Regions from separate parts of the Gottfriedia sp. ABJ_BB2_2 genome, predicted to be linked through region 1. Evidence: riboswitches for the same ligand, from Rfam matches in the RefSeq annotation. Region 1 holds a riboswitch; each other region holds the start of a gene.
What was found. Region 1 has a riboswitch for S-adenosylmethionine ahead of ACX6U0_RS01455 (LLM class flavin-dependent oxidoreductase). Riboswitches for the same ligand answer to the same signal wherever they lie in the genome.
Positions count from the first base shown of each region.

Region 2: another riboswitch for S-adenosylmethionine. It lies ahead of metK (methionine adenosyltransferase); the one in region 1 lies ahead of ACX6U0_RS01455 (LLM class flavin-dependent oxidoreductase).
Region 3: another riboswitch for S-adenosylmethionine. It lies ahead of ACX6U0_RS02265 (bifunctional homocysteine S-methyltransferase/methylenetetrahydrofolate reductase); the one in region 1 lies ahead of ACX6U0_RS01455 (LLM class flavin-dependent oxidoreductase).
Region 4: another riboswitch for S-adenosylmethionine. It lies ahead of fbpA (Fur-regulated basic protein FbpA); the one in region 1 lies ahead of ACX6U0_RS01455 (LLM class flavin-dependent oxidoreductase).

Region 1 covers NZ_JBVFKR010000001.1:262,691-266,912, reverse strand. The annotation lists gene ACX6U0_RS01470 (flotillin family protein) at 1-792, shown strand, start outside; gene ACX6U0_RS01465 (GrpB family protein) at 928-1,446, shown strand; gene ACX6U0_RS01460 (DUF1398 family protein) at 1,510-1,893, shown strand; SAM riboswitch class I at 2,122-2,224, shown strand; gene ACX6U0_RS01455 (LLM class flavin-dependent oxidoreductase) at 2,335-3,384, shown strand; gene ACX6U0_RS01450 (ATP-grasp domain-containing protein) at 3,400-4,222, shown strand, end outside.
Region 2 covers NZ_JBVFKR010000006.1:30,369-34,590, reverse strand. The annotation lists gene ACX6U0_RS14265 (cysteine hydrolase family protein) at 1-297, opposite strand, end outside; gene metK (methionine adenosyltransferase) at 524-1,720, opposite strand; SAM riboswitch class I at 1,929-2,041, opposite strand; gene pckA (phosphoenolpyruvate carboxykinase (ATP)) at 2,363-3,949, shown strand.
Region 3 covers NZ_JBVFKR010000001.1:417,090-421,311, reverse strand. The annotation lists gene shc (squalene--hopene cyclase) at 1-1,872, shown strand; SAM riboswitch class I at 1,999-2,102, shown strand; gene ACX6U0_RS02265 (bifunctional homocysteine S-methyltransferase/methylenetetrahydrofolate reductase) at 2,176-4,002, shown strand; gene metH (methionine synthase) at 3,999-4,222, shown strand, end outside.
Region 4 covers NZ_JBVFKR010000002.1:492,590-496,811, reverse strand. The annotation lists gene fumC (class II fumarate hydratase) at 1-1,067, shown strand, start outside; SAM riboswitch class I at 1,218-1,323, shown strand; gene fbpA (Fur-regulated basic protein FbpA) at 1,558-1,725, shown strand; gene ACX6U0_RS07425 (glycosyl hydrolase family 18 protein) at 1,987-3,021, opposite strand; gene ACX6U0_RS07420 (hypothetical protein) at 3,434-3,958, shown strand.

The sequences.
Region 1 (4,222 bases):
GAGCGTGAAACTCGTATACATAAAGCACAAACTGATCAAGAGGCAAAAGAAGAAGAATACAAACGTCAAATTGCAATCGCAGAATCAAAAAAGGAAAAAGATATTAAGGATGCAGCCTTTATGGAAGAAACTGAACGTGCTCGTGCGAAATCAGAACAGTCATATGAACTTGAAAAAGCAAAATTAGCAAAAGAAGTAAAAGAAGAAGAATTATCACTAAAATTCCTAGAGCGTGAACGTGCTGTTAGGCTTGAAGAAGAGGAAAGTAAAGTACGTAAAACCAAAGCAGATGCTGAATACTATGAAACAACTCGTAAAGCAGAAGCTGAGGCTCGTAAAGCGGAAATTGACGGGGAAGCAAAAGCAAAGATTCGTAAGGCAGAAGGTTCTGCTGAGGCGGACGTTATTCGTGAAAGAGGTAAAGCCGAAGCGGAAGCACGTAAATTATTAGCTGAAGCGATGGAAAAACATGGTGAGGTCATTATCACAGAAAAATTAATCGAAATGCTGCCTGTCTTTGCGGAAAAAATTGCTCAACCACTTAACAATATTGAATCGGTTAAAATTATTGATTCAGGTAACGGACAGGGGATTCCATCTTTTGGAAAAAGTATTACAAAAACAATGGTTGAAATGCAAGAGCCATTAAAAGAAATGACAGGTATTGATGTTGCTGAATTGATCAAGTCATATGCATCAAGGACCAATGGATATGTAAATCAAAGCCCTGCTGTTTTACCTGAAAAAAGTTTAGAAAATAGCAAATCTGATGGTACGAATTCGATCGAATAGCTACAATTATAAGACTTTCGTTGAGTAGCCAATGGCTACTCTTTTTTTGAGGAACTCTTATTTGTGTTAAATTTGGTATGAAAAGATTCAAAATAAAAGAGAAATATAAGATAGGTTAAAAAATGGGGACAAAACATGGACGGAAAAGTGATGATAGAAAATTTCTCAACCCAATGGGCTTTAGAATATAAGAAAGAAGAAATGAAGATAAGAAGTGTTTTGGGGGAAACATTAATTCAAATGGAACATATTGGTAGTACTGCAATTGAAAACTTAGGTTCAAAACCCATTATAGATATAATGTGTGGAGTAAAAAATGTAAATGAAATAAGTGACTTTCTTAAATCGTTTGCTAATATCGGATATGAATTCGTTTGGCATGAGGATTTTCCGGAAAGACGTTTTTTTAGAAAAGGTGAATATAGAGCAGGTACACACCATCTTCATATCTATGAATTTGAGAGTGACTATTGGACAAATAATATATTATTTAGAGATTACTTGAGAAATCATTCAGATATACTAAACGAGTACTATCACTTAAAATTAAAATTAGCTGATAAATATCCATATGATAGAGTTTCATATACAAACGGAAAAAATGAATTTATTAGATCAATTATTAAAAAAGCTAGGGAAGAATTAAAAACATGAATCATATGTAACTAGTGATTATTCATGTAAAGATGCAATTTTTAACTATGAAGGAGAATAAGTATGAATGATAAAATAACAGAAATTGAATTTCAAGATATTATTCGTAGACGAAGTAATGGTGAAATCAACTTTCCGCAATTTCTAGAAGAATTAGCCAAAAGAGGCATAAATGAATATGAAATAGAAGTTACTTCTGGTCAAGCTACTTATAAAGGAGTTCATTCAGAATTTAAAACAGATTCCCAAGTAAATTTAGTTATTTCTAATCAATTTGATCGAAACAAAGTACTTGAGGCTATTGCAAATATCTCTCTTCCATTTTTAGAGTTTTTAAAAGAAATTGCTGATGCAGGAATTGTAAACTATCGTGTTTATATACCTGAGAGAAAGGTTACATATTTCGGTATAGGGGAAGAAGAAATTGATGAGAAACTTAATATATGAAATAACTATAAAGCATATAGCAAATCTGATCATAAAGAGGCTCGAAAACGCCAAGTTTGAGATTATTCTATTTTAATTAAAAAATAAGATTCAGACAAATGATTGTTCTTAGTGTAGCTATCATCTATCAATTATGAACGAGATTAGCATTAAAACTAATTTATTGACAATTTAATTAATTTAAACTATTATCACATTATTAATGAAAAAGTTGAATTTATATTTATCTTCTTATCCAGAGAGGTGGAGGGACTGGCCCTTTGAAGCCTCGGCAGCAGGTTCTTATGAATACTGTGCCAATTCCAACAAGCACACGCTTGAAAGATGAGAAGAGGGTTAAAAAAACTCTCTTCTTTGGAGGAGAGTTTTTTATTTTGAGTATAATTCCAACTTAGTAGATTGGCAAACTCGGTTATATTAAAATTAAGGGAGAGAGTCCAGATGAAATATGGTTTTTGGTTACCTATTTTTGGAGGCTGGTTACGCAATGTTGATGATGAAAATATGCCGCCAACCTATGAATATGCAAAAGAAGTTATTCAATCGGCTGAAAAATGGGGCTATTCAACTACTTTAATAGCAGAATTATATTTAAATGATATTAAGGGACCTGAGCATGATTCTCTTGAGGCTTGGTCTACAGCAGCAGCACTTGCTGCAGTTACGGAAAAAATTGAAATTATGACGGCAATTCGTCCTGGTTTTCATAATCCTGCTGTAGCAGCAAAAATGGCTGCTACTATAGATCAAATCAGTAACGGGCGATTCACGTTAAACGTTGTTTCTGCTTGGTGGGCAGAAGAAGCGCGTCAATACGGAGGTATTTTTACAGAACATGATGAGCGTTATGCTCGTACGGAAGAGTTTATTGATGTACTAAAAGGTTTATGGACAGAAGAAACTTTCAATTATTCTGGCCAATTTTACGACTTAAAGGACACGAAGCTTGCTCCGAAGCCGGTGCAAAGACCTAACCCAATTCTATATGCAGGTGGTGAAAGTGAAAAAGGCAAGCAAACTATTGCAGAAAAATGTGATGCTTACGTAATGCATGGTGGAACTGTTGAAGAGATTGAACGAAAAATAGCAGATATGAAAGCACGTCGTGAACAAACGGGCAATAAACCATTTAGTTCTTTTGGAATGGCAGCGTATGTTATTTGCCGAGATACTGAGGAAGAGGCACAGGCTGAGCTTGAAAAAATCACAAAAGTAAAGGATTCAAGCGGATATGCTGGTTTTAAAGACTTCACTACAAAATCACAATTAGAGCAACAAATTCAATTACAGGATTATTCGGTGTCTAACCGAGGCTTGCGTCCAAATTTAGTAGGAACACCAGAACAAATTGCAGATCGAATTTTACAATACGAAGAAACTGGATTAGACTTATTATTATTACAATTTTCTCCTCAACTCGAGGAAATGGAACGATTTTCAAAACAAGTTATGCCATTAGTTGAACAAAAACGTAGTTTCATAAAGAGCTAGAAAGGGGTCGTACAAATGAGCAAGGTATATGTAATTCATGAAAATAGTGAGTGGACAGTCCATTTAACAAAAAGATTGGAGGAACTGGGTGTTCCTTATGAAGAATGGCATTTAGACGGAGGAACTTTAGATTTATCGACAGAACCACCAGAAGGTATCTTTTATAGCAGAATGAGTGCTTCATCTCACACTCGTGATCATCGTTTTGCAGCCGAATTTACTGCTCAAGTCTTAGCCTGGCTTGAAGCACACGGACGTACGGTGTTAAATGGAACGAATGCACTAAAATTAGAAGTAAGTAAGGTTTTACAATACTTAGAATTAAACAAGTATGGTGTTAAGACCCCAAAAACAATTGCAGCGGTTGGAAAAGAAAATATTTTGAAGGCAGCTGAAAGTTTTTCAGGACAGTCATTTATTACGAAGCATAATCGTGCAGGTAAAGGGTTAGGTGTTCAATTATTTCACAGTATTGAAGCATTAAAAACTTACGTAGAAGGACCTTCTTTCGAAGAGCCAGTCGATGGTATTACCCTTATTCAAGAATACATATTGTCTCCCGAAAGCTATATAACTCGCTGTGAGTTTGTCGGAGGTAACTTTGTTTATGCTGTGAAGGTTGATACTTCGGAAGGTTTTGAACTGTGTCCAGCAGACGTTTGCCAAATCGGCGATTTATACTGTCCTGTTGGCGAAGAAGTAGAAGAGAAGCCGAAGTTCGAAATCATTAATGGCTTTGAGGATGAAATTTTAAATAAATATAAAGAAGTTCTAGCTAATAATCAAATTCAAGTTGCTGGTATCGAATTCATCAGAAATGCTGAAGGTACGATATTTA
Region 2 (4,222 bases), on a different contig from region 1:
CAGCTCTTCCTGTAGACTCGTCTCGTAAAAAGAATCACAAGTTCTTTTTTGGACAACGATATCAGTTGAACGTGGTTCAATTCTCGGATGGATTTCCCAAGTAGATAAACCTTCTTTATATTCAGAGTCGTCCTCGGTATGCTGAATATAAACAATCGGCATTTTTGCTTCTCTTGCTTTTTCAACCAAACTAGTAATGTTATCTAGTACTTTTTCTTCATTATGTAACTTAAAATCAGGGTAAGTAAACATTGCATTTTGAACATCCACGACTAATAATGCTGTTCGATCATTCATTTTACAATAATAAGGAGTACATTCCCCTTATTACATTCACCTCCGTCCTTCATTTTTATCACGTTAGTGCTGAAAATAATACACAATCATATCATCTTACATAATCATACTTTTTGAAAGAAAAATTTAAAAAAGATAAATGACAATAAGCATTTATTCGATAAAATAATCCCAAAATAAAAAAGAGACTGTAACAGCTAATGCTGTATACAGTCTCTTTTAAACATTAAAGACCAGCTTCAGTTTTTAAAGCTTCTGCTTTATCAGTACGTTCCCAAGGAAGGTCGATATCTGTACGGCCGAAGTGACCATAAGCAGCAGTTTGTTTGTAAATTGGACGACGAAGGTCAAGCATTTTGATAATTCCTGCTGGACGTAAGTCAAAGTTATTGCGAATAACTTCTACAAGTTTTTCTTCTGAAACTTTACCTGTACCAAAAGTATCAATTGCAATAGATACTGGTTTCGCAACACCAATTGCGTATGCTAATTGAACTTCAGCTTTATCAGCTAATCCAGCAGCTACGATGTTTTTCGCAACGTAACGTGCAGCATAAGCAGCAGAACGGTCAACCTTCGTTGCATCTTTACCAGAGAATGCTCCACCACCGTGACGAGCATATCCACCGTAAGTATCAACGATGATTTTACGACCTGTTAATCCTGCATCCCCTTGAGGTCCACCGATTACGAAACGGCCTGTTGGGTTGATAAAGAATTTTGTATTTTCATCGATTAACTCAGCTGGTACAACTGGTTTAATAACAAGTTCTTTAATATCATTTTCGATTTGTTCTTGAGTTGCTTCTGGACCATGTTGTGTTGATACAACAATTGCATCAATACGAACTGGTTTGTTGTTTTCATCATACTCAACTGTTACTTGAGTTTTTCCATCTGGACGTAAGTATGAAACTGTTTCGTTCTTTCTTACTTCAGTTAGACGACGTGCGATTTTATGAGATAAAGAAATTGGAAGTGGCATTAATTCAGGTGTTTCGTTTACAGCAAAACCGAACATTAAACCTTGGTCTCCAGCTCCGATTGCTTCGATTTCTTCATCTGACATGCTTCCTTCACGTGCTTCTAATGCTTGGTCTACACCTAAAGCAATATCAGCTGATTGCTCATCGATAGAAGTTAATACTGCACATGTATCTGCATCAAATCCGTATTTAGCTCGGTCATAACCGATTTCACGGATTGTTTCGCGAACAATTTTTGGGATATCTACATAAGTAGAAGTTGTGATTTCACCTGCAACAAGTACTAAACCTGTTGTAACTGAAGTTTCCGCTGCTACACGAGCATTTGGATCATTAGCTAAAATTGCATCAAGAATTGAATCTGAAATTTGGTCACAGATTTTATCTGGATGTCCTTCTGTAACTGATTCTGAAGTAAATAAACGACGTTGTGACATTGAGTCCCCTCCTAAATTGAATTGACGGATCTCTTTTTTCTCAACATAAGATTAGAAAAATGTTTTCCTATATCTTATGTTTCCCATTTAAGATAAAGATAACTCAGTGTAAATTACGAAATTGCCATCTGTATTTAAGTTTTGAGCAAAAAAAAAGCCTTCCTCTTATCCATATTGCTTGAGGAAAGGTTTAGTTATTTGCCTTTCGCTCTTATCGTCCAAGACAATAAATTGCCTTGCATCAGGTTCAGCACCTTTCACTTAAAGTGAGGTTGCTGGGCTTCGTAGGGCCTGTATCCCTCCACCTACTCGGGATAAGAGAGTATCCGTATGAAAAGTATCATATTAAAAATTAACTTTCTTGTCAACAATTTTCATCATTCTTTAGACACATTTCAACATCTATAAAAAATCAGCACATGCTTTACATTCATTCCTATTAAATGGGAAATACCTAATAATATCTTTCATACAGGCTAATTTACTCCTTTAAGTATACTGTTTTACTCATTTTAAAATTTTTAATAATTTCGTTACACATTTTTCCAACTAATAGTATACACTATTAAAATAAATGTGTTATACTATTTAACGAGATACCTACATGGCAGACAAATTATATTTAAAGGATGGTATTAGTATATGAAGACAGTTGATGTAAATATTGAATTGAATGAATTACTTTCAAGTAATCACATGTATAACCAACTTAGCGTTTCTGAGCTAGTTGAAAAAGTTCTAACAAGACAAGAAGGTATTCTAACGTCAACGGGAGCAGTTAGTGTATCAACGGGAAAATATACTGGCCGTTCACCAAAAGATAAATTTATTGTTAATGAAGCATCTGTAGAAAACTTAATTGATTGGGGAAAAGTAAATCAGCCAATCTCTTCAGATGTATTTGAAAAATTATATAGTAAAGTACTTACTTACTTAAAAGATAGAAACGAATTATTCCAGTTTAAAGGATTTGCTGGTGCAGATACTGGATATCGTTTACCAATCCAAGTTATTAATGAATTTGCATGGCATAATTTATTTGCACACCAGTTATTTATCCGCCCTACTGAAGAAGAATTACTTACACATCAAACTGAATTTACGATTGTTTCTGCTCCAACATTTAAAGCTGATCCAGTTGTTGATGGTACAAACTCAGAAGCATTCGTTATTATTTCATTTGAAAAACGTATTATTCTAATCGGTGGTACTGAATATGCGGGAGAAATGAAAAAATCAATTTTCTCAATTATGAACTTCCTATTACCACAAAAAAATGTATTACCTATGCATTGCTCAGCTAATGTTGGTAATGAAGGTGATGTTGCATTATTCTTCGGGCTTTCTGGTACTGGTAAAACAACATTATCAGCAGACGCAGACCGTAAATTAATCGGTGATGATGAGCATGGTTGGTCAGACAATGGTGTTTTCAATATCGAAGGTGGATGCTATGCAAAATGTATTAATTTAACATTTGAAAAAGAGCCACAAATTTTCTCAGCGATTAAATTTGGTACAGTTCTAGAAAACGTAGTCGTAAATCCTGACGGACGTTTAGCAGATTATGACGATACATCATTAACAGAAAATACACGTGCAGCATACCCAATGCAAGCAATTCAAAATATTGTTGAGCCAAGTGTTGCTGGACACCCACATACAATTATCTTTTTAACTGCTGATGCTTTCGGAGTATTACCTCCAATCAGTAAATTAACGAAAGAACAAGCTATGTACCATTTCTTAAGTGGATTTACTAGTAAATTAGCTGGTACAGAACGTGGGGTTACATCACCACAAGTAACTTTCTCAACTTGTTTCGGTTCACCGTTTTTACCGCTTCCAGCTGTAGAATACGCGAAAATGCTTGGTGAAAAAATCGAAAAACATAATGTAAATGTATTCTTAGTAAACACTGGCTGGACTGGTGGAGAATATGGAGTAGGTAAACGTATGAATCTTTCTTATACAAGAGCAATGGTACACGCTGCACTTGAAGGAGATTTAAATTACGTTGAAACTACTCAGGATGAATTTTTCGGTCTTGCAATTCCTCAACACGTTCCAGGAGTGCCTGATCAAGTATTAGTTCCATCAACAACTTGGGAAGACAAGTCAGCATACGAAATCAAAGCGCTTGAATTAGTAAATAAATTCAAGGAAAACTTTAAAAAGTTCGAAGGCTTTGATGCTCAACTTGCTGAGCTTGGCGGTCCTATAAAATAATTTTAACATTGAAAGGTCTTCTAATCGAAGACCTTTTTTTGTGATGATTAAGTTTAATCTGTTATTGAAGCGTGTTGAATTCCGCTCCAGGTGCTCGCTTTCCATGGGGCGTGAGCTGAGCCTCCTCGGCGCACAGGAAGTGGTTCTTTCATGATCACAGTTTTAGTATGTCTTCCTTTTTACGCGCCTGTGGGGTCTCAGCATTCCCGCATTTCCCATAGGAGTCGAGCACCTTCCTCTCCATTCAACCTCTTAAAATAATATTCTTATTAA
Region 3 (4,222 bases), 150 kb from region 1:
TTGGACCTCGAGAAAGAAGTCTTACAAAACCTAAATGAGCGCATTAATATAATAAGAGAACATCAGAAAGCAGATGGATCTTGGGAATATTGTTTTGAAGGTTCAATCATAACAGATTGCTTTATGTTAATTCTTTTAAATGATTTAACTTTATTAGATAAAGAAAAAGAGTTATGTGAAAAAATTGCAAAACGCTTAATCAAGTTACAAGAAGAAAATGGCTCATGGAAATTATATGAAGATGAAAAAAATGGAAATCTATCTGCCACCGTTCAAGCTTATATTGCATTATTAGTATCTAAAACATATGAAAAAGACCATCCAAGTATGAAGAAAGCAGAAACCTTTATTCAAACCAATGGCGGTATTGGAAAAGTACATTTTATGACAAAAATGATACTAGCGATACATGGATTCATTCCATATCCAATATTCTTTCATTTTCCGATGAGTTATTTTCTACTCCCAAACAATTTTCCTCTCAGTTTATTTGAACTAAGTAGTTATGCCCGAGTTCATTTAATCCCAATGATTCTATGTATTAATAAACGATTTATAGCCAAATCTGATAAGACAATTCATCTAAATCATTTACATTCGAATGAAGAGATAGAGTGGTTTGATGATGAGAGAGATTCATTTTTTCATTTTTTAGTAGAAGAGGGTAAGAAGCTTGCTTCGTATCCGCTATATTTTCAAAATAAAGGATATGAAAAAGCCGAAAAATTTATATTAGACAGAATCGAAACAAATGGTACATTTTATAGCTACGCTAGTTCTACATTTTATATGATTTACGCCTTATTGGCGCTTGGCTATGAAACTAGCTCAAAAGAAATTCAACAAGCATTAAGTGGTTTAATCTCATATTCATTTGAAACCGAAGATGGAATCCATATTCAAAATTCACCTTCACAGGTTTGGGATACGGCGTTACTTTCCTATGCATTACAAGAAGCAGGCGTTCCCTCAACAGATGTTTTAATCAAAAAATCAGTTGAATATTTAAATAAAAAACAGCAAGTACTAAGAGGGGATTGGTCAATACATGCTAAAAAAATCAATCCTGGAGGATGGGGATTTTCGGAAGATAATTCATTTATACCAGATAATGATGATACAAGTGCAGCGTTAAGAGCGCTAACAAGAAGTGCTATGTCAGACCCAACCCAACTTGAAAAATGGCAAAAAGGTATTCAGTTTTTATTAGGCTTGCAAAATCATGATGGTGGATGGGGCGCGTTTGAAAAAAACGTCACAAATAAATGGTTAACGTATTTACCAATTGAAAATGCCAAGGATGCTATCATTGATCCTTCTACAGCTGATTTGACTGGCCGCGTTTTAGAGTTTATTGGAAACTACACTACAATTAAGCAAGAAGATGAACAGGTTGAAAAAGCGATAGAGTGGATTTTAGAGCACCAAGAAACAAATGGTAGCTGGTATGGTAGATGGGGAATTTGTTATATTTATGGAACATGGGCGGCTATAACTGGTCTTAGATCAATCGGAATCCCAAAGAATCATGAAGCAATTCAAAAGGCTGCAAAATGGCTAATCAGTGTGCAAAATCAAGATGGAGGATGGGGAGAGTCTGGTTATTCGGCTGTAAAAAAATGTTATGTACCACTAAAGTACAGTACCCCTAGTCAAACGGCATGGGCAGTTGACGCTTTATTAACGATTCTAGATAAAGATGATGAAGTGATAAAAAGAGGGATTCAATATTTATTGGCACAAAAACAAAAAACACAAAAAGAATTAGCATATCCTACGGGTCTAGGTCTACCAGGTGGTTTTTATATTCATTACCATAGTTATCAATATATTTATCCTTTACTTGCATTGGCTCATTATCATAACAAATAATATTATTATGTAAACTAGTGTTATCATAAAATAGTAAATTATGTCCATTTTTCAAATTTTCATAAAATATGTTTCTTTAATTGGTTAATTATAGTAAACTAGTCATATTAAAAAATAACTGAATATTCCTTATCGAGAGTGGTGGAGGGACTGGCCCTTTGAAACCCGGCAACTTTAGCTTTAGCTAAAAAGTGCTAAATCCAGCATGTTTTTAACATGAGAGATAAGGCGTGGATTGTAGATAACGTCATTCTTTCATTTTAGAAAGAATGGCGTTTTTATTTTTGTAAGGGAAGTGATCGCTTGGGCTTGTTGGAAAAATTAAATAATGGAATTGTATTAGGTGATGGAGCTATGGGTACTCTGTTATATTCTGGGGGGTTACATAGCTGTTTTGAAGAATTAAATATTACTGAACGAGATCGAATTATTCATATTCATGAACAATATATTAACGCTGGTGCAGAGGTCATTCAAACAAATTCTTATGGTGCAAATGCTGGAAAACTAAGACAACATGGATTGGAAAAACTAGTTAAACAAATCAATCAAATGGCTGTCAGAAATGCTAGAGAAGCTTCTAAAGGAAGAGCACTAATACTTGGTGGTATTGGTGGAATGAAATATATCGGTTCAACTTTTGCGACTCCGTTAGAAAGAGAAATCATGTTGTTAGAGCAAGCCTCTGCCTTACTAGAAGAAGGCGTAGATGGCATCATGCTAGAGACTTTTTATGATGAACATGAATTATATGATGCTGTTTCCTTATTAAGAGAACGTACAGACATCCCAATCATTGCCCAAGTAACATTACAAGAAATCGGTGTGATGCAAAGCGGTCAATATATAGAAAAAATTCTCCCTAAATTAGTTGATTTAGGAGCAGATGTAGTAGGAATTAATTGTCATTTAGGACCACTACACATGATTGAATCGTTAAATACGGTTGCTTTACCGAAAAAAGGATTTTTGTCAGCATTTCCAAACTCAGGTCTTCCTTTGTATGAAGAAGGTAAGTACGTATATAAATCGAATCCAGAATATTTTGAAGATATGGCAAAACCATTTATTGAACAAGGCGTTCGTTTGATTGGTGGTTGTTGTGGTACAACACCCGCACACATTGCCGCACTTCGCAATAAAATAGATAATTTAAAGCCTGTCACACAAAAAGAAATCAACAATCGAACAATTACAATAAAAATACCAAAGCAGCCTGAACAAAAAAATGAAACACTAGCTGAGAAAGCAAAACAGAGAACAACGATAATCGCGGAACTGGACCCACCAAAAACTTTACAAACCAGACGTTTTTTTGAAGGGGCTAAGGCTTTAAATAACGCAGGAGCAGATGCGATTACATTAGCAGATAATCCATTAGCTTCACCAAGGATATCTAATGTAGCAATTGCGTCCATGTTACAACGATTAAATATACCTGTCCTAACCCATTTAACTTGTCGTGATCGAAATATGATTGGCCTTCAATCACATTTAATGGGTTTATCGACTTTAGGTTTAAATGAAGTTTTAGCAATTACAGGCGACCCTGCAAGAGTAGGAGACTTCCCTGGTGCTACATCGGTATATGATGTTGCATCATTTGAACTCATTCGCATGATCAAAGAAATGAATGAAGGTAGACTGTATTCCGGTAAAAGTTTAGGAAACGGTACTAGATTTTCAGTAGCCGCTGCATTTAATCCAAATGTTAGGAAAATGGATGCTGCCATTAAAAGACTAGAGAAAAAGGTTGAAGCGGGGGCAGATTACTTTTTAACACAACCTGTCTATGATTTAGAAACAATCGATCGTTTATATGAATCCACTAGACATATCAATCAGCCAATATTTATTGGGATTATGCCACTAATTAGTAAAAAGAACGCTGATTTTATTCATTATGAGGTACCAGGTATTACATTAACTGATGAGGTTAGAAATCGAATTGACATCAATGATCCTTTATTAGCAATTGAAGAAGGCAAAAAAATTGCAAAAGAACTTGTAGATTATGCAATTGATAAATTTAATGGAATCTACTTGATTACTCCATTCTTAAAATATGAAATTACTGAAGAACTAATCCAATACACTAAAACTCGTAAAAAAGAGGAGATTCAATTATGAAAGCATTAGAGGCAGCATTAAACGAACGTATTCTACTCCTAGATGGAGCTATGGGAACGATGATTCAACAACGAAACCTACAAGCTGATGATTTTGGAGGTGAAGAACTAGAAGGATGTAATGAATATTTAGTTGTCACTCGTCCAGATGTCATTCAAGAAATCCATGAAGAATATATACTAGCTGGTTCAGATATTATCGAAACAAACACATTTGGTGC
Region 4 (4,222 bases), on a different contig from region 1:
TAATTGCACATAGAGGAAATCAATTATTGGAGGCACTTGGGAGTAAAAAGAGTATTCATCCGAATGATGATGTGAATAAGTCACAAAGCTCAAATGATACATTTCCAACTGCAATGCATATAGCAGCTATCATTGAATTAAATAAACAATTGCTTCCGACCTTAAATGACCTGAAACATACATTCATGCAAAAGGTAGATGAATATCAGCATATTATTAAAATTGGTCGCACTCATTTACAAGATGCAACGCCTTTAACTTTAGGGCAAGAAATTAGTGGATGGCATCGTATGCTTGAAAAAAATGAGCAAATGATATTGGACAGTATGAAATTTATGAGCGAACTTGCTATTGGTGGAACTGCGGTAGGAACTGGACTAAATGCACATCCCATGTTTGGGGAAATGGTTGCGAAAGAAATTAGTTTGTTGACTGGATATGAATTTACATCAGCAAAGAATAAATTTCATGCACTAACAAGCCATGATGAAATGGTCTATACTCATGGTGCGCTCAAAGCCTTGGCAACCGATTTAATGAAAATTGCCAACGATATCAGATGGATGGCAAGTGGACCGAGAAGTGGAATTGGTGAAATAACGATTCCTTCAAATGAACCTGGAAGTTCAATCATGCCAGGCAAAGTAAATCCAACACAATCTGAAGCAATGACAATGGTAGTAACTCAAATCGTAGGAAATGATATGACAATTGGGTTTGCTGCGAGTCAAGGAAACTTCGAATTGAATGTATTTAAACCAGTTATTATCTATAATTTTCTTCAGTCGATTAGACTACTTTCAGACGCGATGAACTCCTTTAACGAGCATTGTGCGAGCGGGATAGAAGCAAATTTAGAAGTCATTAAAAGGCACTTACATCATTCTCTTATGCTAGTAACTGCACTAAATCCTCACATTGGCTATGAAAAAGCAGCTAGTATTGCCAAATTAGCATATGAGGAAGGTAAGACCCTAAAAGAAGCAGCCTTAAAAACAGGATACCTTTCAGAAGAAGATTTTGATCGAATCGTTAGGCCAGAAAATATGACTAAACCAAAAGAATAAATGATTTCAACAAATCAATTAGAAAAATACATTAAATGTTGTGTCTTAAAAAACTGAAAAGTCTAACATTTACTAAATGGGTTGACTCGATTTTTTAAATCGGTTAATCTTGGTTCAATCAGTCGGAAATTTAATAAATACATAAAAATAATCTTATCCAGAGAGGTGGAGGGACTTGGCCCTATGATACCTCAGCAACAGGTTCGTTCCTGAACACTGTGCTAATTCCATCAGGGTAATACCTGAAAGATAAGAAGAGTTGAAATGCTTTTAGTCCTCTTCTATCTTAGAAGAGGATTTTTTTATTAATTTATGTTAAGGATTTAATGCCTGAATAAAAAAATATATCATTTCTTACCCAAAGAGCTGGAGGGACAAGGGGATGGATCTGCATAATTGTAAAACCTAGTATTCTTATGTGAAAAGTATAATTTTTATTTGGAATAGATGTAAATATTTTTGAATCTAAGGAGGAATTGAATTGGAAAATATGTTGAGAAAATTGGTTGAAACTCGAAAAAATGATCTAATTAATAAACTGATAAAAGTTGGAGTATATAAAATAGAATCCTCTCATTTATTTGAAATAACACTAACAGAGTTAGAAGAAGAATACAATCGAGTAATGAATGAGAAAAAGCACAATAAAGTTCATTAATCTGTTAAAAAACTTATTTTTAATAAAGTGAATATGAGTATGAGGGCATTAATCATATATAATTGAAAAAATGAAGCTACCTAAAAAAGGTGGTTCATTTATAGTCAAATTAAAAAAACTAAGAGATTCAGACTACCTGAAAACGCTTGTCTTGCGAAGAGCGGAGTTACCTTTGACGGTAATGAGCACCGCAAGCAGGAGAAGCAACGAAGAAAGCGAGCGTTTGGGCGGGTAGTCTGAAACCACCTATAAAAGGTGGTTTTACTGTAGTCCTCTATTAATTGCTCCCCAAAAATCTGGTCCTTCCATTCCAAGCGCAAAAATAGAAATACCACCTAAATTATATTTATTTGTATACTGAGCTTTTTTTGAAATACTTGTAGCGTCATCGTACCAAACCTCGTGGGTGTGACCTTTTTGATCTTTATAACTAAAATGCATAGAAGCAGATGCTTTGTCTCTAATCGGTGTTGCTCCTGTGCGCTCAAGTAATTGTGGAATTTCACTTAAAGGTACTCTTCTATTTTCTGTTATTTTATGACTCGTGATATTCCAATCATTTCCGTAAGCACCTATACCCATTAAAACTTTTTTCGGATTTATAACGGTTACTGCGTATTTTAGAGATGCATTGATCCATGGAAGACTAGCTACTGAACCTGGGAGATTCCACCAATAACCTGTTTCATCATAGGTCATTATTTGAATAAAATTTGCGCATTTTCCTAGTGTTTTAAAGTCGTATGCTCCTGACCAAGAATCTTTTGGATTATCCTTAACTTTTGCTGGAACAGATACCATTGTTAAATAACCTTCTGCGGATAGCTTCTTTGATACTGCTTGAATAAATTTACTAAATAAAACTCGGTCCTTTGGTGATAATGCTTCAAAGTCTATATTGACACCTTTGTATTGATTTGCTCGAAGTAATGACAATAAATTAGAGATAAATTTTTTTCGGATGTCCGTGTTTGATAAAATTTTATGGGCAAGAGCAGTATCCCAATCAGTTTTCCCAAAGTTCGAGACGACTGCAAAAGGTTGGACATTTTTAGAATTCGCAAGATCAACAATCTCCTTTGGTGCTGTTCCCATGACTTTACCAGTAGCGTCAAACTTATAAGTATCAGTGGCGATTTGATTCATAAATTTATGATTTGTTTGAAAAGAAATCGTTGAACTAGGTTTATTTGTATAATAACCAAGAATTAGTTTTTTTGTCACAGCTGATGGTTGTTCTGGCAAAGTTGATAATGTAAGAAATATAACAGCGACAATTACCGCAAGTCTACGCATCTAAGTGTCATCTCCTTAATAAGTAAGTAACAAGCTCAAAATATGAATTCTAAAAATCTGTTATTATCTGTCATTATTAGTTGTATCGACACCTAATATTCTATATTTAACTGAATATTTAAAATGAATTATAATTTTTGTTTATATTATCAATTATTTTCAAATTCGTTTAATGACTATAAAAAGGAAAGCATATAAAGAGGAGTTACACATATAAAGAAGGATATTTATTGGTAAAGCACGGGTTAGGATAGAAGTTAAATAGTTATTCTTTGGCCACTTTTTGAAAAGTGGTTTTTATTTCGTAGTATCATAAAGCGTTTTCAAAATAGGCAAATAAATGAATTGTCCACTAATAACCATTTTTAGATAATTTCATATAGTGTTATGTAACTTAAAGGAGGGTTTTAATTTGTTTTATAACAATGACGAATATGAATATTACCGTAGTTTATATGATTATTATTATAGAGTAGGTACAGCACCAACTTTAGTTCCACAAGCTACAATTGAAGATCAAATTAAGTTAGGAAGACTAGGGCATTGCTTTAAATCTTTTTGGGGCGGAAGAGAACATACATTTAACTTATTAGGAATAAATGCGGCTACAGGTATGGTTAATATTATGGAAAACGGTATGGCCAATATGGTTCACAAAAATGATATGGTCGGCTTACAATATTTAGGCGTACAATGTCCGCAAATGGGCGGAGGTATGGGCCAAGGCGGAGGTATGGGCCAAGGCGGAGGCATGGGCCAAGGCGGAGGTATGGGCCAAGGCGGAGGCATGGGCCAAGGCGGAGGTATGGGCCAAGGCGGAGGCATGGGTCAAGGCGGAGGTATGGGCCAAGGTGGCGGCATGGGCCAAGGTGGCGGCATGGGTCAACAATGTGGATGGATGATGACGAACCAAGGATGGAAATGGATTTGTAGATAATTGCTTTACGGAATTAATAGATTTGTCTTTAATAAAATAAACTTTTATATTGTGAATAAAAAAAACGTAGGATAGTTAGTACAGTCATGTGTAACTATCCTTTAAATATTCTCTTAGGACAAGTCTTTGAAAATATGAAAAAGACTACAGGCTTCTTTTCACTTAATAATTGTTCTGTAAAGGTCTTAATTCTGATCTAACGTATCAATAAACTGTCTAAACAAAAATTGAAATGTTCGAATGTATACAAGTCATATTTAATAA